3 regions of the Pseudomonas sichuanensis genome follow, and region 2 is predicted to be linked to each of the others. Evidence: riboswitches for the same ligand, from Rfam matches in the RefSeq annotation. Region 2 holds a riboswitch; each other region holds the start of a gene.
The links. A riboswitch is a leader RNA that binds a small molecule or an ion and turns the genes downstream of it on or off. The one in region 2 is predicted to bind cobalamin.
Positions count from the first base shown of each region.

Region 1 (6,999 bases), 290 kb from region 2:
GCAAGGTGGATTTGCCCGAGCCGTTGGGGCCGACGATACCGAGGGTTTCACCGGGGCGCACGGCCAGGTCGATACCTTGCAGCACCTCGCGGTCACCCAGGCGCAGGCTCAAACCTTGGCAGGCGAGCGGGGCGACTTCCAGCGAGTTCATCACGGTCATGGGCGCCCCCGGCGGCTGACCAGGATCAGCGCGAACACCGGTGCACCGATCAGCGCGGTGACCACGCCCACGGGGATCACCTGGCCGGCGATCAGGGTGCGCGAAAGGATGTCGGCGACGATCAGGAACAGCGCGCCCCCGAGGGCGCTGGCCGGCAGCAGGCGGCTGTGGCCGGGGCCGAGCAGCAGGCGCAGGGCGTGGGGGATGACCAGGCCGACGAAACCGATGGCGCCGACGATCGACACCATCACCGCGGTCACCAGCGCCGTGCAACTGATCAGCAGCAACTGGGTGCGGCGTACCGGCACGCCCAGCGAGGCGGCGGAATCGGCGCCGAAGGTGAAGGCGTCCAGTGCACGGCGGTGCCACAGGCACACCGCCAGGCCAAGCACGGCCACCGGCAGTGCCAGCCACACCGACGGCCAGCGCACGCCGCTGAGGTTGCCCAGCAGCCAGAACAGGATGCCGCGCGCCTGCTCGGCGGTGGCCGACTTGGTGATCAGGAAGGCGGTCAGGGCGTTGAACAGTTGCGACCCGGCAATGCCTGCCAGGATCACCTGGGCGTTGTTGTGGCTGCTGGCACTGGCGCGCGACAGCAAGAGCACCAGGCCGAACGCCGCCAGCGCGCCGATGAAGGCGCCGCCGGACAGCGACAGCGCTGCGCCGCCCAGGCCAAGCAGGCCGACCGCCACGGCGCCGGTCGAGGCGCCTGCGGACAGGCCCAGCAAGTAGGGCTCGGCCAGCGGGTTGCGCAGCAACGCCTGCAGCACCACGCCGCAAGTGGCCAGGCCCGCGCCGCAGGCGGCGGCGACCAGAGTGCGCGGCAGCCGGTAGTTCCAGACGATGCCGGCGTCGATCGGGTCGAGGGCGTGGCCGGCCTGCCACAGCTGGTTGGCCAGCACCTGCCAGACCAGGTCGATGCTCAGGCGGGTTTCGCCGATGGCGATGCCGGCGAGCATGGCCAGCAGCAGGGCGGCCAGCGCGGCAATGGCGAGGGGCAGCAGGCGGCTCATGGTTGTGGCGCTTGGCCGTTGGCGAAGGCTGCGGACAACCGCTCAAGGCCACGGAACAGGCGAATGCCGGCCTGCATGGCGTCGGCATCGAGGACTATGATGCGGCCGTTTTTCACGGCGTCCATGTTCTTGGTTACCGGGTCGCTGCGCAGGAATTCGAGCTTCTTCTGGAAGTCGTCGGCGGGGAAGCGGCGGCGGTCCATGCGGGCGATGATCAGCCAGGTGGGGTTGGCTTTGGCCAGGGTTTCCCAACCCACGGTGGGCCATTCTTCGCTGGACTCGACCACGTTGCGCACGCCCAGGGTCTGCAGCATGAAGTCGGCCACGCCCTGGCGGCCGGCGACGTAGGGGTCGATCTCAAGGTCGGCGCTGGAGAACCAGAACAGTGCGCTGGTGCCGGCAAGGTCCTTGCCGGCCAGTTGCTGTCTGGCATGCTCCAGCTGGCCCTTGAGTTGCGCGTTCAGCGCCGTGCCACGGTCCTGCACGTCGAAGATCTCGGCCAGCTGGCTGACGCTCTTGTAGATGGTCTCGACCTTGAACGGCTGCAGGCGGGTGCCGTCGGCGCCGACCAGGTTGTCCTTGCCTTCGCAGTCGGACGGCAGCAGGTAGGTGGGGATCTTCAGCTCGGCGAACTGCTCGCGGGTGCCGACCACGCCCTGGGCGCCGACCATCCATTCGAACTGTACGGCCACCAGTTGCGGGCGTTTGCCCACCACCGCTTCGAAGCTGGGGTCGTTGTCGGCCAGGCGCTCGACCTTGTCATTCTGCGTCTTGAACTCGGGCAGCACGTTGTTGAACCACAGCGAGGTGCCGGCCAGTTTGTCGCCCAGGCCCAGCGCATAGAGCATCTCGGTGCCGGCCTGGCCGATGGTCACGGCGCGCGCGGGCGCCTGGGCGAAGGTTTGCGGCACGCCGCAGTTTTCGACGGTGAGCGGGTAGTGCGTGGCGGCGGCCTGGGCCAGGCCGGTCAGCGACATGGCGGCGAGCAGGGTGGCGATACGGGGCAGCATGGTCGGGCGATCTCCTGTCGAAGGGTGCACGGAATGAGCACGGACAGGCATCGCCAGGCTTCGGGCAGGGCGCCCGAGGCAACTAACGGATGGCCATCCCGGACACCCCGCCGGTTGGTGAACATGTGCCGGCAGGTCTCCTGACTGGTGCGTCCTGGCCCTGCGCCAGCCTTCCCGGACACAAGGTCCAGTGGCATCGATGGCGCGGGCTCGGCACCTACAGTTGCGGGGGCAGTTCCCTTTGGCGCGCGTGTGGCGGCCTGGGGATTCCCTATTAATTCCGAGTGGAAACCGGCGGGCGGCATGGTAGACCATCACCCGCCGGGTGAAAACGCCTTTACAGGTATTTGAGCCAGGCGATGTCGCGCCGGCGTGCCTTAAGGCGGGCGAACCCACGCACCGGCAGGTACAGCGCCGCAGCCAGCAGCACGGCACTCAGCCACACCGCGGCAATGCCGTCGAAGCCGAAATAGTCGCCGTGGTTGAGGCCCAGCAGCGCCACGCAGGCCAGGTAAAGCAGCTTGAGCACGTACAGGTGCAGCAGGTAGAAGAACATCGGTGCGGCGCCGAACACCGCCAGCATGCTGATCCAGCGGGCGGACCCTGCGCGCTCGAAGCCGCGCAGCAGCAACAGGCCGGTGCCCAGGGTAAGGGCGAGGAACAGCAGTGACGGCGGGTATTTGGTGATGTTGAAGAAGCTCATCAGGGTTTGCGTGACACTTGGGTAGCTGTTCCACGGCGCTTCGCCGTAGCCGTTGAGCAGGCGCAGCACGGCGAAACCGAGCAGTGCGGCGGTGCCGGCCAACAGCAAACGGTTCTGGCGCTCGGCGGCATTGCTGGTGCGGGCGAACCACGGGCCCAGGCCATAACCCAGGGCGATCACGCCAATCCACGGCAGCACCGGGTAGGAGGTGCGCAGGCGCAGGCTGTCGGTCGCTTGCAGCCAGCCACGGTCATGCAGGATCGCCCAGGGCACGTGCAGCGCCGACTCCGGGCCGAAATGCAGGCCATCGAGCAGGTTGTGCCCGGCCACGATCAGCGCACCCAGCGCCAGCAGTGCCGGGCGCGGCAGCCACACCAGCAGCGACAGGGCGATCATGCTGATACCGATGGCCCAGATCACCTGCAGGTAGATCACGCTCGGCGGCAGTTGGAAGGTCCAGGCGAAGTTGACCAGGGTGAACTCCAGCGCCACCAGGAACAGCCCGCGCTTGAACAGGAATGCCGAGACGTCGCTGCGGCCTTGGTACTTCTCGCCGTACAGCCAGGCCGACAGCCCGGTCAACAGCACGAACACCGGCGCGCACAGGTGGGCCAGGGTGCGGCTGGCGAACAGGCTGGGGTCGGTGGCGTCGATGCTCATCGGGTCGCTGACCTGGCGATGCAGGAAAAAGGTTTCGCGCACGTGGTCGAGCAGCATGAACAGGATCACCAGGCCGCGCAGGGCATCGATGCTCTGCAGGCGCTGGGTGATCAGGGTGGGGGAGGCGGTGGCGCTGGTCATCGGCAAGGGGTCGCAGGCAGGAATGAATGTCAAATGAAACGTTATCTTATAACTATTTGGCTTGAGCTGAACAGAGGCTTGGGTGGGTAAATCTGCATGCCCGCCTGGAGCGAGTGCCATCTAGTGGCGATTGGCCTGCTCGAGACACTTGTGCTTTAGCGAGCATTGGTGGATACATGCAGGCCGCGTGATGCTGAATGTAATTTGCCGACAAGGACTGCCATGAAACCCACCCATCTGCTACTGGCCTCATTGCTGACGTTGCCGTGCGCCTCGGCCCTGGCCGACAGCTGCCGCAAGAACATCCAGGGCGGCGAGGATTGCCGCTACAGCGACGGCACTACCTCAACCAGCCGCGCCAATATCATGGGCGGCTTCGATACCACCTACAGCGACGGGCGCCGCTCCAGCAGCCGCTCGAATATTCAGGGTGGGTTGGATACGCGCTACAGCGACGGCAGTTCTTCCAGTAGTCGCTCGAACATCCAGGGTGGGCAGGACACGCGCTACAGCGATGGCCGCTCTTCCAGCAGCCGGGCGAATATTCAGGGTGGGCAGGATACGCGCTACAGCGATGGCAGCTCTTCCAGTAGTCGGTCGAATATTCAGGGCGGGCAGGACACGCGTTACAGCGGTGGTAGCGGTGAGCGTGATCAGGGGCGGCGGTGGTAGGGGCTGCTGTGTGTTCGGCTGGGTATCTTCAGCGCCTATGAGATCGAGCGCCGCCCGCGCGGCGCTTCGCGGGTAAACCCGCTCCCACAGTTTGTTTCGGGCCAGTCTTTCCTGTGCCATTACCTGGTCCGCCTTGTTGGTACGACGCGGTTTCAGTGTGGGCGTTGCCGCCGCCCCACATGACTCAAGGCATGCACCAAGGCAGGCACCGGTACTTTCACAGGAATAATTGGCCCGAAATAAACTGTGGGAGCGGGTTTACCCGCGAAGCGCCGCGCGGGCGGCGCTCGATCTTGAGAGCGCTGCAAAATTACCACCCTACGCCTGCCCGCCCACACGCGCGACTAAGTCGGCCACTTGAACCCCCACACCCCCCTCACGCCGCCCGCTCCAGCACATCCAGCAACTCGACAAACTCCTGCGCCAGCCTGTGGCGCGGCGCCAGGTGCACCAGGGGCACGGCCGCTTCATGGGACTCGCGCATCTTGATCGAGTTGCTCAGGTACACCGGCAGCACCGGCAGCCCTTCGCCGCGCAACTGGTCGACCAGGGTCTGGTGCAGGGCGGTGCGCCCGGCGAACTGGTTGACCACCACACCTTCAACCTGCAACGCGGCATTGTGGTCCTGGCGCAGTTCGTCGACCTCGGCCATAACGTTAAGCAGCGCCTGGCGCGAGAAGCTGTCGCAGTCGTAGGGGATCAGCAGGCGCTCGGCGGCCACCAGGGCGCTGAAGGTGTAGAAGTTCAGCGCCGGTGGCGTGTCGATGTAGATCCGCTCGTAGTCCGCCGACAGCTCCACCAGCAGCTTGCGCAGCTTGTTGATCTTGAACTTGCTCTCCAGCTTGCCTTGCAGGTCGGCTAGGTCGGGGCTGGCGGTGATCAGGTGCAGGTTGGCGTAGCGGGTTTCGGTGATGGCCACGCGGTGCTTCTTGCCGGTGGCCGGCGCGGGGGCAAGGGTCTGGCGGAAGAAATCGGCGATGCCCGCCGGGATGTCGTGGTTGACCAGGCCGGTCAGGTAAAAGGTGGCGTTGGCCTGAGGGTCGAGGTCCACCAGCAGGGTGCGATAGCCCTCGGCGGCACTGGCAGCGGCCAGGTTACAGGCAATGCTGGACTTGCCTACACCGCCTTTCTGGTTGAACACGACACGACGCATGGCTGAATCATCCTTGAGGGGAAATGGCAGATCGGGGTCAATCCTATGACCGAAAGGTGACAGTTTTAAGACAAGGCTTGTTACATGTCCCGCCTGCGTCGTGCATCAGGGCGTAAAGCGCCACTGTCATGGAGCGGCTTGCTGCAACGCCTGGAGTTCGTCCTCGACCTCTTGCATGCGCGCTTCGACCAAGGCCTGCACTTTCGGGTCCCTGGCGCTCTCGCGCATCAGCGCGGTCAGTTTTTCGCTCAGCCGCTTGCCTTCATCGGTTTCGCCCAGCGCCTTGGCCTTGGCCGGGTCGCGGGTGGCGGCGACGATGGTGTCGAATTCGCCATCGTCGAAGTTCTTTTCGCTGTAGAGCCGATACAGGTCCTGGCGCTGGTCCTCGACGGTCAGGTGCTTGCGCAGTACCGTCTTGATCTGTTCTTCGGGCAGCTTGGGGTGGGTTACGGCCAACAGCTGCGCCATGCGCCCGATGTTGTGCTCGTAGGCTTCCTGCAGGGGCAGGCTGGAGCGGATCTTTTCGTCGCGGCTGGGTGCCTGGTCGCAGGCGGCGAGGGCGGTGAGCAGCAGCAGGGGCAACAGCAGTCTTGGCAAGCGGGGCATGGGGCAGGGGCCTTGGGCGCAGTGAAGGTGCGAGTGTACTGCATGCGATCTGGACAGGTGCATTGGGATCAAAGCAAGGAAGACGTCTGCGGCAAACATAAAGTTGTTTGACGACTTTTACGTGGTCATCTAGTTATGTCCTTCGGAGATAACATTGGATGAAAGGACGAGGCCATGTACGACAGAGAAGTTATTGACTATGCCAAGGAGCAGGAAGCGCGGGTCGCGGTACTGGAATACCGCGTCCATGCTGTTGACCATGGACGTTCGACTGGGCGCCAGGCATTGATGCGAGATTATGCGCGAATCTTGTACTCATCCTCGTTCCGACGCCTGCAAGGCAAGATGCAGTTGTTGGGAATCGATGCGGGGCGCTTCAATCGCAATCGCCTGACCCACAGTCTTGAGGTAGCCCAAATTGCCCGCTCTATTGCCAGCGATCTGGACATGAAGGAAACCGTGGTCGTCGAGGCGGCTGCGCTGGCTCACGACATTGGCAATCCCCCGTTCGGCCATCATGGCGAGACCGTGCTCGACGAACTTTGCAGTGAGTGTGGAGGCTATGAGGGCAACGCTCAGGCGTTTCGCATCCTGCGCACCCTGGAGCGCAAGCACCATGCTTACGACGGCCTGAACTTGAACGTACGCACACTCATGGCGGTGACCAAGTATTTTCATTTGCGCCGGAGCAATCCGAAGAAATTCCTCTATGACGATGACTACGCGTTCCTCAGTGCCGAGTTGCAAGAGCACGACCTACAAATCGTGAAAAGCATCGACGCCGAAATCATGGACCTGGCCGACGAGATTGCCTACGCCGCTCACGACCTTGAGGATGCCTTGAGCTTCGGCCTGATCAGCCTTGGCGAGATTCTTCATGA
Region 1 covers NZ_CP087185.1:3,563,963-3,570,961, reverse strand. The annotation lists gene LOY51_RS16020 (ABC transporter ATP-binding protein) at 1-160, opposite strand, end outside; gene LOY51_RS16015 (FecCD family ABC transporter permease) at 157-1,173, opposite strand; gene LOY51_RS16010 (ABC transporter substrate-binding protein) at 1,170-2,183, opposite strand; cobalamin riboswitch at 2,297-2,494, opposite strand; gene LOY51_RS16005 (acetyltransferase domain-containing protein) at 2,521-3,687, opposite strand; gene LOY51_RS16000 (hypothetical protein) at 3,910-4,359, shown strand; gene LOY51_RS15995 (ParA family protein) at 4,736-5,512, opposite strand; gene LOY51_RS15990 (DUF2059 domain-containing protein) at 5,639-6,118, opposite strand; gene dgt (dGTP triphosphohydrolase) at 6,293-6,999, shown strand, end outside.
Region 1: another riboswitch for cobalamin. It lies ahead of LOY51_RS16010 (ABC transporter substrate-binding protein); the one in region 2 lies ahead of LOY51_RS17475 (TonB-dependent receptor).

Region 2 (6,999 bases):
CTTTTACCTTAAGTGGTACGGCGAGAGCCACCCCTCGGCGATGAGCCTGTGCCCGCGCACCACCGAGCTGCTGCAGGGTATCGGCACGGTCAAGGCGGCGATGTTCGCCACCCTGCCACCGGGCGCCAAACTGGTACGCCACCGCGACCCGTACGCCGGGTCTTACCGCTACCACCTGGGCCTGGACACCCCTAACGACGACGGCTGCTACATCGATGTCGACGGCGAGAAGTATTCGTGGCGCGACGGCGAAGCGGTGATGTTCGACGAGACCTACATCCACTACGCCGCCAACACCACCGAGCACAACCGCATCATCCTGTTCTGCGACGTCGAACGCCCGCTCAAGTACCGCTGGGCGAGCGCCTTCAACCGCTGGTTCAGCCGCAACGTCATGGCCGCCGCCGCCGCGCCCAACGATGCCAATGACAAGACTGGCGGCATCAACCGCCTGTTCACCCGCATCTACAAGATCCGTGAACGCGGCAAGGCGCTGAAGAAACGCAACCGCATGCGCTACTACCTGGAAAAGTGGGTCGTGGTCGCAGCACTGGTGCTGGTGTTCATCTACATCTGACCGGGCAGCGCCGTACGTACACCATCGCGGGGCAAGTCGCATCGGCGCACCGCCGCTCCCACGCCAGACCTCATTGCATGGGGCACGTGGGAGCGGGCTTGCCCCGCGATGTTTTCACCAGATGAAAACACTCTCCCCATCATCGACTAGCCTGAAAGCTCCCCCGACCAACCTGACAAGGTGAAGACGATGAGCATGATGGACTGGGACGCCTACCGTAAGCAGTTGATGGCCGGCATCGGCGATCTCAAGCAACTGTCTCCCGACACCGTGGCCGGCTACATGACCGCCAGTGGTGCCGGGGCCAAGACCAATCACCTGGACGCCAAGACCCGCGAGCTGATCTCCCTGGCCGTGGCGGTGACCACCCGCTGCGACGGCTGCATCGCCGTGCATTCGCAGCAGGCGGTCAAGCACGGCGCCACCCGCGAAGAAATCGCCGAGGCCCTCGGCGTGGCGGTGGCGATGAATGCCGGCGCCGCCCTGGTGTACTCGGCCCGGGCCCTGGATGCGGTCGGCAAAGCCAGCAACTAGCCCCTTCACGGCGCCAGCGCCCTTGCGCGCCGGCGCCGCGACACCCAGACTTGGCGGCCCAGCCCGCGCAGGAACCGCCATGATCCACATCCGCCCCATGACCCCGGAAGACTTCCCGCGCTTCTGGCCGACCTTCCAGGCCATCGTCCAGGCCCGCCAGACCTACGCCTTCGACCCCGCCCTGAGTTACGAGCAAGCCCTGGCGCTGTGGCTTGAAGCACCGCTGCGCACCCTGGTGGCCGAAGAAGACGGCGAGCTGCTCGGCTCCTACTACCTCAAGGCCAATGCCGCCGGCCCCGGCGCTCATGTTGGCAACTGCGGCTACATGGTCTGCGAGAACGCCCGGGGCCGCGGCGTGGCGCGGCTGATGTGCGAACACTCGCAGAAGCTGGCACGCCAGGAAGGCTTGCTCGCCCTGCAGTTCAATTCGGTGGTGGCGACCAACGAGGTGGCCGTGGCGCTGTGGCACAAGCTTGGCTTCGAGACGGTCGGGCGCCTGCCCCGGGCCTTCCGCCACGCCCAGCTGGGGCTGGTGGACTGCCTGGTGATGTACAAGTGGCTGGCCGATGAACCGGTCGTGGAAAAGCCACCCCTGCTGATCGGCCGCAAGAACATCGAAGCACGGGTGTCACGCCGGCGCGGTCGCTGAAAGCATGGATTAGCTGCGACACCTGTCAGGCCTTATCGCCGGCAAGCCGGCTCCCACAGGGTAATGCCGGACTACTGTGGGAGCCGGCTTGCCGGCGATGAGGCCCGCACGCCAAGCACACAACCCCTTGACCCACATGATCTTTCCCTTCGCTCCAACGCTTGACTGACTCTCCGCGCGATGGTCAGATGCGCGCCAGTTTCAGGTGCCCTACGCCGCCGTGCGCAGGGTGAAACGGGAAGCCGGTGCGTCGCTCCATGCGACAAGTCCGGCGCTGCCCCCGCAACGGTAAGCGAGCGAACCCTTCGACACACCACTGTGCGCCAGCATGGGAAGGTGAAGGCTTCACGACCCTCGCAAGCCCGGAGACCGGCCTGAGGCTTCACTTGGCAACCCGCGGTGGGCGGGCGCAGGCCGGTATCCGTGCGCGTGCCTGCGTGCGCGGTTCGCCTTTTGCGTGTTTTCCACCGGGATCCATTCATTCCTGCAGCAGTGGAACGACATGTCCCGTATCAGCAAGCGTTACTCCCTGGCGGCCTGCCTGGCCGTCGCCCTGCCGGCCCAGGCCGAACAGCAGACCACCCTCACCCTGCCCTCCACGGCCATCACCGACAGCCGCGATGCGCAAACCGTCGACCTGGCCACCCCGACCCAGGCCGGTTCACGCCTGAACCTCAGCGCCCTGGACACCCCCGCCAGCACCAGCAGCCTCGGCGAGACGCAGATCCAGCAGCGCAACAACCTCACCGTGCAGGATGCGGTAACCCGCTCGCCGGGCATCACCTTCATCGGCACCCCCGGCGATGGCGGCACCGGCCTGTCGGCGCGTGGCTTCAGCGGGCAGAACTCGGTGATGACCCTGTTCGACGGCGCGCGCCTGTACACCGGTGCCGGCACCCAGACCTTCCCGGTCGACCCGTGGATGGTCGAGCGCATTGATGTAATCCGCGGCCCGGCCTCGGTGCTGTACGGTGAAGGCGCCACCGGCGCGGTGGTCAACGTGATCCCGAAAAAGCCCTTCGCCGGCGAGATCAGCAACCACCTGCGCCTGGGCTATGGCTCCTGGGACCGTCAGCAACTGGGCCTGGACAGCGGCGGCAGCCTGAGCGAGCGCCTGAGCTACCGCGTCACCCTCAACCAGCAGGCCGGCAACGGCTACATCGACCGCACCGACTCGCGCAGCCTGGCCCTGAGTGCCGCGCTGCGCTTCGATGCCAGCGACGACCTCAGCTTCACCCTCGCCCACGAGCGTGGCGATGCACAGCCGGCCAACTACTACGGCACGCCGCTGATCGACGGCCATCTGCGCAGCAGCCTGGCCAAGAAGAACTACAACGTCAGCAACGACGTGCAGCGCTACCATGATGAGTGGACACGCTTCACCACCGACTGGGCCATCAACGACAGCGTCTCGGCCAGCAACCAGCTCTACTACATCAAGAGCCGCCGCCACTGGCGCAACGCCGAGCAGTACGCCTGGGACGCCGACAACGGGGTGGTGCAGCGCGGCAGCTTCCTCGAGATCAAGCACAACCAGGAGCAGATCGGCGACCGCCAGACGTTCACCTTCGATCACACACTGTTCGGCCTGGCCAGCAAGACCGTGGTCGGTGCCGAGTACAACCGCATCCGCTTCAACATCGACAGCAACTGGCCCTACGACGACGGCAGCACAGACCCGCTCGATCCTTGGCAGCCCACGCCCGGTGCCTTCCATAGCGCCAGCCTGACCCAGCCGCAGTCGCTGTCGAAAACCAGCACCTTCGCCCTGTTCGCCGAAAACCGCACCCAGCTCACCGAGCGCCTGTCCCTGGTCACCGGCATTCGCCGCGACCAGAACCACATCGACCGCAGCAACTTGCTCGACGACACCCGCGGCGACCGCAGCCTGCAGGGCGGCAACTGGCGCGCCGGGTTGGTGTTCGCCGTCACCGACGACCTGTCGTTGTACGGCCAGTACTCCACCAGCGAAGACGGCGTCGGCGACCTGATCACCCTGCGCCCCGAGCAGCGCCTGGACCTGACCGAAGCCAAGCAGACCGAGTTGGGCCTCAAGCAGCGCTTCTGGGAAGGCCGTGGCGAATGGACCCTGGCGGCCTATCACATCGTCAAGGACAAGCTGCTGGTCAGTGACCCGCTCACCCACACCAAGCAGCAGGCCGGCCAGCAGACCTCCGATGGCCTGGAGGCAAGCCTGGAACTGGCGCTGGGCAATCAGTGGCAGCTGTCGGCCAATGCGGCGCTGGTGCGGGCGAAGTACGACGAGTTCGACGAAGTGAGCGGCGGCATCGCCTACGACCGCTCGGGCAACCGCCCCACCGATGTGCCACGGCGAACCGCCAACCTGTGGCTGAGCAAGGGTTTCGGCCAGGCTGTCGATGCCGGCATCGGCCTGCGCTATGTCGACCAGCGCTACGCCACCACCGCCAACGACCAGCACGTGCCGGGCTACACCGTGATCGATGGCAACATCGGCTGGCAGGTGCTGCCGGACGTGCGCCTGGGGCTGCAGGTGAACAACCTGTTCGACCGTGAATACGCGATGTCGGCCTACAGCGGCGAGCAGTGGCTGCTGGGCGCACCGCGTTCGTACTTCGCCACGGTCGATTACCGCTTCTGAGCCAAAGGCCCCTTCGCGGGTACTGTGCAATCCTGGGGGAATGCACGGCCCCTGTGGGAGCGGGTTTACCCGCGAAGATGACACCTCGCTGCCTGGCACGGGCTATGCCCGTGTTCGCGGGTAAACCCGCTCCCACAGAGCGGTGGTGCGCCGATGCGACTTGCCCCGCGATGAGGCCGCCGGTGCTTGTACATCACCGCGCAAGCTGATCGACTAGGGCAAGCCCCCGCCCAAAGCAGCATGCCATGACCGATATCCCGCAAATCCCCGACCCGCCCGTGCATTCGCTCGACCAGCCGCATACCGTGCTGTTCCTTGCCTATCCGCAAATGGGCCTGCTCGACCTGACGGGCGCCCAGACGGTGTTCTGGGCCGCAACCAAAGCCCGCGCCGAACGCGGCTTGCCCGGCTACCGGGTGGTCACCGCCAGCCTAACCGGTGGTCTGGTGCCCACCGCAGAAGGGTTGGCGGTCGGTACCGAACCTTTGCCGCCCTGGTTGCACGAACCGCTGCACACACTGGTGGTGCCGGGCGCCCCGGAGATCGTCCGCACCCTCCCCGAACACGGCGAACTGGTCGACTGGCTGCGCCTGGTCGCCGCCCGCGCCCGGCGCACCGCCTCGGTGTGCAGCGGCACCTTCCTGCTGGCCGCCGCCGGCCTGCTCGACGGCCGCCGGGCGGCCACCCACTGGGCCATGTGCGACGCCCTGCACCAGCGCTTCCCGGCCATCGAGGTGGATGCCGAATCGATCTTCGTGCAGCAGGACCAGGTGTGGACCTCGGCCGGGGTAAGCGCCGGCATCGACCTGGCCCTGGCCCTGGTCGAGGCCGATTGCGGCCGCGAGGTGGCCATGCAGGTGGCGCGCGAGCTGGTGGTGTTCCTCAAGCGCCCCGGCGGGCAGGCGCAATTCAGCGAGTTGCTCAAGGCCCAGGGTGAGGACAGCGCCGTCTTCGACGCCCTGCACCTGTGGCTCAACGACCACCTGGGCGACCCCCGCCTGAGTGTCGAACGCCTGGCCGAGCAGGCGCGCATGAGCCTGCGCAACTTCACCCGGGTGTACAAACAGAAGACTGGCCGCACCCCGGCCAAGGCCATCGAACTGTTCCGCCTGGAAGCCGCCCGCCGCCTGCTGGAGAACTCCACCCAGCACATCGAGCAGATTGCCCGCCACTGCGGCTTTGCCAGCGAGGAACGCATGCGCCAGGCGTTCCAGCGCCACCTGGCAGTCACCCCGCGCGACTACCGCGCGCGCTTCGCCCGCAGCGTGCCGCTGGCCGAAATCCAGGGTTCTTTGGCCTAGGGCGCAACGCCGGCCACGCTTAGCATCCTTGCTGCGTCAACCATCCTCATCGCGGGGCAAGCCCGCTCCCACAGTGCCGTGGGAGCGGGCTTGCCCCGCGATGGGCCACAGGTCGGACCAGGCCCCACCCAGCAGCACCAGGCGTACCCTTTTCCCACTGCCGTGCCCGAACCGACAATTCCAACTATCCGCGGTATTCGGAACCTCCAGGAGCACCCTCATGAAACAGATCCTGATCATTGGCGCAGGCTTCGCCGGGCTGTGGAGCGCCCTGGGCGCCGCGCGCCAGCTTGACCTGCACGGGCGCGACGACGTCGCCATCACCGTGCTCGCCCCCCAGGCCGAGCTGCATGTGCGCCCGCGCTTCTACGAACCCGAAGTGCACACCATGGCCGCGCCGCTGCAGGCGCTGTTCGATGCGGTCAATGTGCGCTTCGTCAAAGGCAGCGCCAGCCACATCGACGAAAAAAACCGTCAAGTGACCTACCGCGCGCCCGGCGGCATCGAGTCGAAACTGAGCTACGACCGCCTGATCATGGCGTGCGGCAGCCTGCTGAACCGCCCCGACATGGCCGGTATCGAGCATGCCTTCGATGTCGACAAGATCGACTCGGCGTCGCGCCTTGAACAACACCTGAAATCCCTCGCCGGCCGGCCAGACAGCCCGGCACGCAATACCGTGGTGGTGGCCGGCGGCGGCTTCACCGGTATCGAGACCGCCACCGAACTGCCGTCGCGCCTGCACAAGATCCTGGGTGATCGCGTGAAACCACGGGTGATCGTGGTCGACCGCGGCCGGACAATCGGCGCCGCACTGGGTGACGGCATCCGCCCGGCCATCGAGCAGGCCAGCGCGCACCTGGGCATCGAATGGATCTGCGGTGCCACGGTGGCCTCGGTGGATGCCAATGGCGTGGTGCTCGACAACGGCCAGCGCATCCAAGCCAGCACGGTGATCTGGACCGTCGGTTTCAAGGCCAACCCGCTCACCGAGCAGATCAGCGGTGAACGCGACCGCCAGGGCCGCCTGCACGTCGACGGCAACCTCAAGGTCATCGGCAATGACGCGGTGTACGCCGCGGGCGACGTGGCCTACGCAGCGTGCGACGAGGTCGGCAACCATGCGGTGATGTCCTGCCAGCACGCCATCCCGCTGGGCCGCTACGCCGGCAACAACGCCGCCGCGGAACTGATCGGCGTGGCACCGATGACCTACAGCCAACCCAAGTACGTCACCTGCCTGGACCTCGGCGCCTGGGGCGCGGTGTACACCGAAGGCTGGGAGCGCACGGTGTCGCCGCCGACCGACAAGGCCGAG
Region 2 covers NZ_CP087185.1:3,852,011-3,859,009, forward strand. The annotation lists gene lpxO (lipid A hydroxylase LpxO) at 1-577, shown strand, start outside; gene LOY51_RS17465 (carboxymuconolactone decarboxylase family protein) at 767-1,111, shown strand; gene LOY51_RS17470 (GNAT family N-acetyltransferase) at 1,191-1,760, shown strand; cobalamin riboswitch at 1,947-2,152, shown strand; gene LOY51_RS17475 (TonB-dependent receptor) at 2,263-4,380, shown strand; gene LOY51_RS17480 (GlxA family transcriptional regulator) at 4,626-5,681, shown strand; gene LOY51_RS17485 (NAD(P)/FAD-dependent oxidoreductase) at 5,902-6,999, shown strand, end outside.

Region 3 (6,999 bases), 710 kb from region 2:
CTCACGGGGCGGGTGATGATGCGCCCGTCCAGTTCCGGCAAGGCGATGTGCATGGCCAGGTCGCGAGCGCCCAAGCCCTGTTCGCTCTGCTCCCAGGCCGGTTGGTTGTCCTGGGCGCAGATCGCCTGCAGCACCGGTACATCGCGGCGCAATGGGCGCAGGTTGGGCTGTTCGGGGCTGGACAAGGCAAAGCCGGTGGTGTTGATCACCACTTCAGCCTGCACTTCATCGAGCCAGGCCTCGACCTGGTCGAGGCAGGCGCGCTCCTTGAGGCTGGCCACGGCAATGGGCAGCGGGTTCAGGCCACAGGCTTGCAGGCGTTGGCAAAACACGTCGATGAAGGCGGTGTTGGCCGCCTGCAGGTGCGAGCGATAGAACAACAGTGGCGCCACCGGCTGCTCGGGATGCCAGTCGGCGTACCAGTCCTGCAACTGGGCGCTGGCCTTGGCCGGGTGGTAAACCGCAGTACGCGGCAACGGCTGCGGTTCATCCCAGGCGTAGTCACGCCCCAACCACTGGCTGGCCAGGCAATTGAACAGGCTGACCGCGTTGGCCTTGCCACCCTGGCGCAGGTAGTGCCAGAGGCGTTCGGCCTGCTCGCCACGCACCGTGCCCAGGTCGGTCAGTTCCGGGTCGGGGCGGTCATCGCCGGGCACCAGGATCAGTTGCACGCCGCGCTGGCTGAGTTCCACCAGTTGCTCGACGCCATAGCGCCAGTAACCGACGCCGCCGTGCAGCGACACCAGGATCACCTTGGCGTGGCGCAGCACCTCGTCTACATACAGGTCGACCGAGGCGTGGTTCTGCACCTGCATGGGGTTGGCCAGGCGCACGCTGGGGAAGTCGTCCGGCAACTGCTCGGCGGTTTCGGCGAGCAGCGCCAGGTGCGAATCGCCGCTGCAGAGGATCACCAGCTCGGCGGGAGTCTGGCCGAGGTCGGCAATGCTGTCGTCCGGCACGAAGCCGCCGGGCTGGGTCCTCAGCAGGTGCATGGGTCAGGCGCCCAGGGACTGGCGCAGGCGCGCTTCCAGGTGCACGGCATCGAGGTCCTGGCCGATCAGCACCAGGCGGGTGATGCGCGGCTCGTCAGTGCGCCAGGCGCGGTCGAAGTGCTTGTCGAAGCGCGTGCCCACGCCCTGGATCAGCAGGCGCATCGGCTTGCCGGGAATGGCGGCGAAGCCTTTGGCGCGCAGGATGCCGAACTCGGTGACCAGTTGCGTCAGGGCATCGAGCAGCAGGCTTTCGTCGGCCTCTGGCAGGTCGATGGAGATCGAGTCGAAGGCGTCATGGTCGTGATCGTCGTGGTCATCGCCGTCGTGGTGCGAATCGTGGTGGGTGCGACGGCCGTCGATGTGCGCCTCGGATTCGGCACCGACGCCCAGCAGCACTTCCAGCGGCAGGCGGCCACTGCTGGCTTCGATCACTTTCACCGCTGGCGGCAGCTCTTCGGCGACTTCGGCACGAACCTTGGCCAGGCCTTCGGCGTCGATCAGGTCGGCCTTGTTCAACACCACCAGGTCGGCGCTGGCCAGCTGGTCGGCGAACAGTTCATGCAGCGGCGACTCGTGGTCCAGGTTGGGGTCGAGCTTGCGCTGGGCGTCGACCTGGTCCGGGTAGGCGGCGAAGGTGCCGGCGGCCACTGCCGGGCTGTCGACCACGGTGATAACCGCATCGACGGTGCAGGCGTTGCGGATTTCTGGCCACTGGAAGGCTTGCACCAGGGGCTTGGGCAGGGCCAGGCCGCTGGTTTCGATAAGGATGTGGTCGAGGTCGCCGCGGCGCGCCACCAGTTCGCGCATCACCGGGAAGAACTCTTCCTGCACGGTGCAGCACAGGCAGCCATTGGCCAGCTCGTAGACGCGGCCGTTGGCTTCTTCTTCAGTGCAACCAATGCTGCACTGCTTGAGGATTTCGCCATCGATGCCCAGCTCGCCGAACTCGTTGACGATCACCGCGATGCGGCGGCCCTGGGCGTTGTCGAGCATGTGGCGCAGTAAGGTGGTCTTGCCCGAGCCGAGGAAGCCGGTGACGATGGTGACGGGGAGCTTGGCCAGTGTTTTCATGTCGCGATGCCCTTGGCAGCAATGGCGCGGGCATGCGGGACGACAGCCTCGGGCGTTGCCGGCCGGGCGCGTTCGCCACCGGATCACCCCGCCCGGTTGATAGTCGAAAACGTTGCGAGGCAGGTCTCCTGGCTTGCACTGTTCCGGCAGCGGTGCCGGGGGGATGGCGCCTTCCCGCGCTTGCGCAGTGGCTGTGCCGATCCTTTTGAGTGCTTACAGTTGCGGGGGCAGCCGCGGCTTGGACCGCGTTCCCGTCTTAGCTCCGGCCTGGGCCGGAGAACCTCGAAGCGGCAAGGCTACGCATCCGCCCGACACCGGTCAACCGCTGGGGCGATTGACGCAAGCCACGCCCCATGATTTGCTAGCGCACTGCGTTCAGGTGCCCCCATTGGGGGTGAAACGGGAAACCGGTGCGTCCAGCGTCTTTAATAGACAGCGGACAAGGCCGGTGCTGCCCCCGCAACGGTAAGCGAGTGAAGCGTCTTGACCACTGTGCCGGTTCAACAGGCATGGGAAGGTGACGCCAATAGATGGAGCACCGCTCCACCTCGCCAGCCCGGAGACCGGCCTGACACCACATCAACACCCCGCGGTGGGCGGGCGCTGTCGTATTCCCTGGGCTGTCCTGCCCGGGAGCGCCGCGCCTGCCCGTTGCCCCAATAAAAGCAGCAGAGGAACGCGTCATGCCGATTACCAGCACAAAACACAGCATCTCCACCCCCGCCACACTCAGCCAGCGCATGGTCATCGCCATCGGCGCCAGCCTGCTGGGCCTGTGCCTGGTTTACTTCGCCGGCTTCTCGCACATCGAGGCGGTGCACAACGCTGCCCACGACACCCGCCACAGCGCCGCCTTCCCCTGCCACTGAGTAGCCCCGCATGATTACCCGTATTGCCCGCACTGCGGGCTTCAGTGGGCTGCTCGCCGCCCTGCTGCTGACACTGCTGCAAAGCTTCTGGGTCGCACCGCTGATTCTGCAGGCGGAGACCTATGAAAGCGCCGCCCCGGCAGCCGAGCACCATGAGCATGGCGAAGCCGCCGCCCCCCACGAGCATGAGCACAGCGCCGAAGCTTGGGCGCCGGAAGACGGCTGGCAACGCGTGCTGTCCACCACCGGTGGCAACCTGGTGGTAGCCGTCGGCTTTGCGCTGATCCTCGTCGCGCTGTATAGCCTGCGCGAGCCGGGCCGGGTCAGCACCGGCGCGCTGTGGGGCCTGGCCGGCTTTGCGGTGTTCTGCCTGGCGCCGACCCTGGGCCTGCCGCCGGAGCTGCCGGGCACCGCCGCTGCCGACCTGGGCCAACGCCAGACCTGGTGGATCGGCACCGCCGCCGCCACCGCCACTGGCCTGGCATTGCTGGTGTTCGGTCGCCACTGGCTGTTGAAGGTACTTGGCGCGGCGCTGCTGATTGTGCCCCACGTGATCGGCGCGCCACAGCCAGCGGTGCATGAAAGCCTGGCACCCGAGGCACTGGAAACCCAGTTCAAGATCGCTTCCTGGCTGACCAATGCCGCCTTCTGGGTGGCCCTGGGCCTGCTCAGCGCCTGGCTGTACCGTCGCTACAGTCAAGCCTGATGCTGGAATCTGCAAAGCCGCCGGCGCTGTATGCCGGCTTTGGGTGCCGCCGGGGTTGCCCGGTGGAGACCCTGGCGGTCCTGCTGCGCCAGACCCTGGCCGAGCATGCCCTGCCGCTCAGCGCGCTGCGCGGCATCGCCAGCATCGCGCCAAAGGCCCGGGAGCCAGGCCTGCTGGCCTTGGCCGAGCGCCTCGGGCTGCCGTTCATCTGTTTCGATGCCGGGCAACTGCTCGGCTTCGAGCCGCTGCTCAGCCAGCGCTCGGCCATCGCCTTCGCCCAGACCGGCTGCTGGGGTGTGGCCGAAAGCGCCGCATTGGCCCTGGCTGGCCGCGAATCGCTGCAGCCTGGCCTGCGCGTACCGCGCCAGCGACTCGGCGGCGCTACCCTGGCGCTGGCCATCGGCGGATAATCCGCCCTTTTACCTGCAAGGACTCCCCATGACGGTCTACTTCATCGGCGCCGGCCCCGGCGATCCGGAACTGATCACGGTCAAGGGCCAGCGTTTGATCCGCCAGTGCCCGGTGATCATCTATGCCGGCTCGCTGGTACCCGCTGCCGTGCTCGAAGGGCACCGTGCCGAGACAGTGATCAACAGTGCCGAACTGCACCTGCAGCAGATCGTCGAGGCCATGCGCCAGGCCCACGCCAACGGCCAGGACGTGGCCCGGGTACATAGCGGCGACCCCAGCCTGTATGGCGCCATCGGTGAGCAGATCCGCCAACTGCGCGAACTGGGCATCGACTACCAGATCATCCCCGGCGTGACGGCCACCGCCGCCAGCGCCGCGCTGCTGGGTTGCGAGCTGACCCTGCCAGAGGTGTCGCAAACGGTGATCCTGACCCGTTACGGCGACAGCTCACCGATGCCGGCCGGCGAACAACTGGCCGACTTGGCCCGGCATGGCAGCACCCTGGCCATCCATCTGGGCATCAAGAACCTGGCGCGGATCGTCGAGGAACTCCTGCCCCATTACGGCGCCGACTGCCCGATCGCCGTGGTCCATCGCGCCACCTGGCCCGATCAGGACTGGGCCAGGGGCACCCTGGCGGACATCGTCGAGCGCGTGGCCAGCAAGGGCTTCCGGCGCACGGCGCTGATCCTGGTCGGCCATGTGCTGGGTGATGCACCGTTCGCCGAATCGGCGCTGTACCGCGCCGGCCACGCCCACCTGTACCGCCCGGGCAACTGAAGCGATTGCCGCCAGACGTGGCGACGGCGCACACTGCCCTTCCACGTCACGGAGCCACGCCCATGCTCGAACTACGCCCCAACTGCGAGTGCTGCAACAGCGACCTGCCGGGCGACAGCCCGGACGCCTTGATCTGCTCGTTCGAATGCACCTTCTGTCGCAGCTGCAATGACCAGCACTTGCACGGCCGCTGCCCCAACTGTGGCGGCCCGCTACTCAGCCGCCCGCCCCGGGTGGGCCAGGCCCTGAAGAACAACCCCGCCTCCAGCGAGCGCATCCTCAAGGCACATCCCGCCTGCAACTGACCCGCCTGCCTCAGTACCTGTCCCGGGGCGTTCCCGCGCCCCTTTTGTAGTCCTTTTCTACAATTCCTTGTTGTCTTTTCAACGCGCCTATACTCGCCTATTACCAAGGGTTCGGAATCACCGTAATGTGCGCGCTGCCCAATTGATCCGCAGGCGTGAGCCCGACGGAAGACAGGACATGGGCTCAATCCGACAGGAGTTTCACATGACATCCGTGCTGTTGGTCGATGACCATCACATTGTTCGCCTTGCTGTACGCATGCTGCTCGAGGGGGAGCGCTTCACCGTCGTCGGCGAAACCGGTAAAGGCAAGGATGCCGCACGCCTGGCCGAGCAGACCAAGGCAGATGTGGTCATCCTCGATATCGGCCTGCCCGACCTCGATGGCATGGAAGTGATCAAACGCCTCAAGCTGCTCACCCCCTCCCCCAGGATCATGGCGTTGACCGGCCAGCCGGCCGACTTGTACGTACGCCGGTGCATGGACGCCGGCATCTCGGCCTTCGTCAACAAGGACGAAGACCTCGACGCCCTGGTCTTTGCCCTCAAGGCACTGGTCAAAGGCTATTCGACCTTCCCGCAGATGGCAGTCAACAGCAACACCCTGGAAAGCGAGGGTGACCGACTGGGCAGCCTGTCGAACCGTGAAATGGAGGTGCTGCGCCGCCTCTGCGCGGGGCAGAGCAACAAGCTGATCGGCGAGCAGATGCACCTCAGCGCCAAGACCATCAGTACCTACCGCGGCCGGATCATGGAGAAGCTCAAGGTCGAATCACTGGTGGAAATGGTCGACCTGGCCAAACGCAACAACGCGGGCTGAAGCATGAGCAAGGGCACACTGCTGTGCCTGGTGCTGACCTTGCTGGTGCCCGTGCAGGGACTGTCCCAGACCACCAGCGAGGACCGTCACCTGCTGGCCCGCGCCCAGAGCGCCGCCGCGCCACTGCCCCTTGACGACAACGACCGGCAATGGCTGCGCGAACGCCAGGTACTGACCTTGGGGGGCTCGCGCCCCGACTACCCGCCTTTCGATATCAACACCAGCCAGGACGACTACGAGGGCCTGAGCGCCGATTACGCCGGCCTGATCGCCGAGCAACTGGGGATACCCATCAAGGTACGGCGTTACCCTACCCGCGCGCAGGCCATCGCGGCCCTGCACCGAGGCGAGATCGACCTGCTGGGCACTTCCAACGCTTTCGAAGCCGCCGACGCCGAACTCGCCCTGAGCCTGCCCTATGCCGATGACCTGCCAGTACTCGTCAGCCGACAGGGCGGCGCCCTGCTGGAGGGCAGCGACCTGGCCGGCCAGCGCCTGGCCCTGGTCGATCACTACCTGCCCCTGCAGGCCGTCCAGCAGCTCTACCCCAACGCCCAGATAACCCTGTACCGCTCTACCCTGGCTGGGGTCGCGGCGGTCGCGCTGGGCCAGGCAGATACTTACCTGGGCGACGCCATCAGCAGCGACTACGTGATCAGCAGAAGCTACCAGGGTGCAGTCAAGATCGATCACCTCGTCAAACTGCCGGCCGGCACTTTCGCGTTTGCCCTGGACCGCGACAACCAGCGCCTGCGCGCACTGATCGACCGGGCCTTGGAGCGCATCGCCGACAGCGAACGGCTGAACATCCTGCGGCGCTGGACCAGTGGCAGCACCAGCATCCTGCTTGATCGCCGGCTGGACGCCCTCACCGCCGAAGAACGCGCCTGGATCACCCAGCACCGCACGGTGAAGGTGATGATCAATACTGCCCTCGCACCGCTGACATTCACCGACAGCCAGCAGCAACCACGGGGCCTGACCATGGACGTGCTGGAGCAGATCAGCCTGCGCACCGGCTTGCGTTTCGACGTGGTCGGGGCAC
Region 3 covers NZ_CP087185.1:3,141,880-3,148,878, forward strand. The annotation lists gene cobN (cobaltochelatase subunit CobN) at 1-992, opposite strand, end outside; gene cobW (cobalamin biosynthesis protein CobW) at 996-2,063, opposite strand; cobalamin riboswitch at 2,165-2,363, opposite strand; cobalamin riboswitch at 2,424-2,649, shown strand; gene LOY51_RS14200 (CbtB domain-containing protein) at 2,747-2,932, shown strand; gene LOY51_RS14205 (CbtA family protein) at 2,943-3,638, shown strand; gene LOY51_RS14210 (cobalamin biosynthesis protein) at 3,638-4,048, shown strand; gene cobM (precorrin-4 C(11)-methyltransferase) at 4,077-4,829, shown strand; gene LOY51_RS14220 (DUF1272 domain-containing protein) at 4,892-5,134, shown strand; gene LOY51_RS14225 (response regulator transcription factor) at 5,340-5,954, shown strand; gene LOY51_RS14230 (transporter substrate-binding domain-containing protein) at 5,958-6,999, shown strand, end outside.
Region 3: another riboswitch for cobalamin. It lies ahead of cobW (cobalamin biosynthesis protein CobW); the one in region 2 lies ahead of LOY51_RS17475 (TonB-dependent receptor).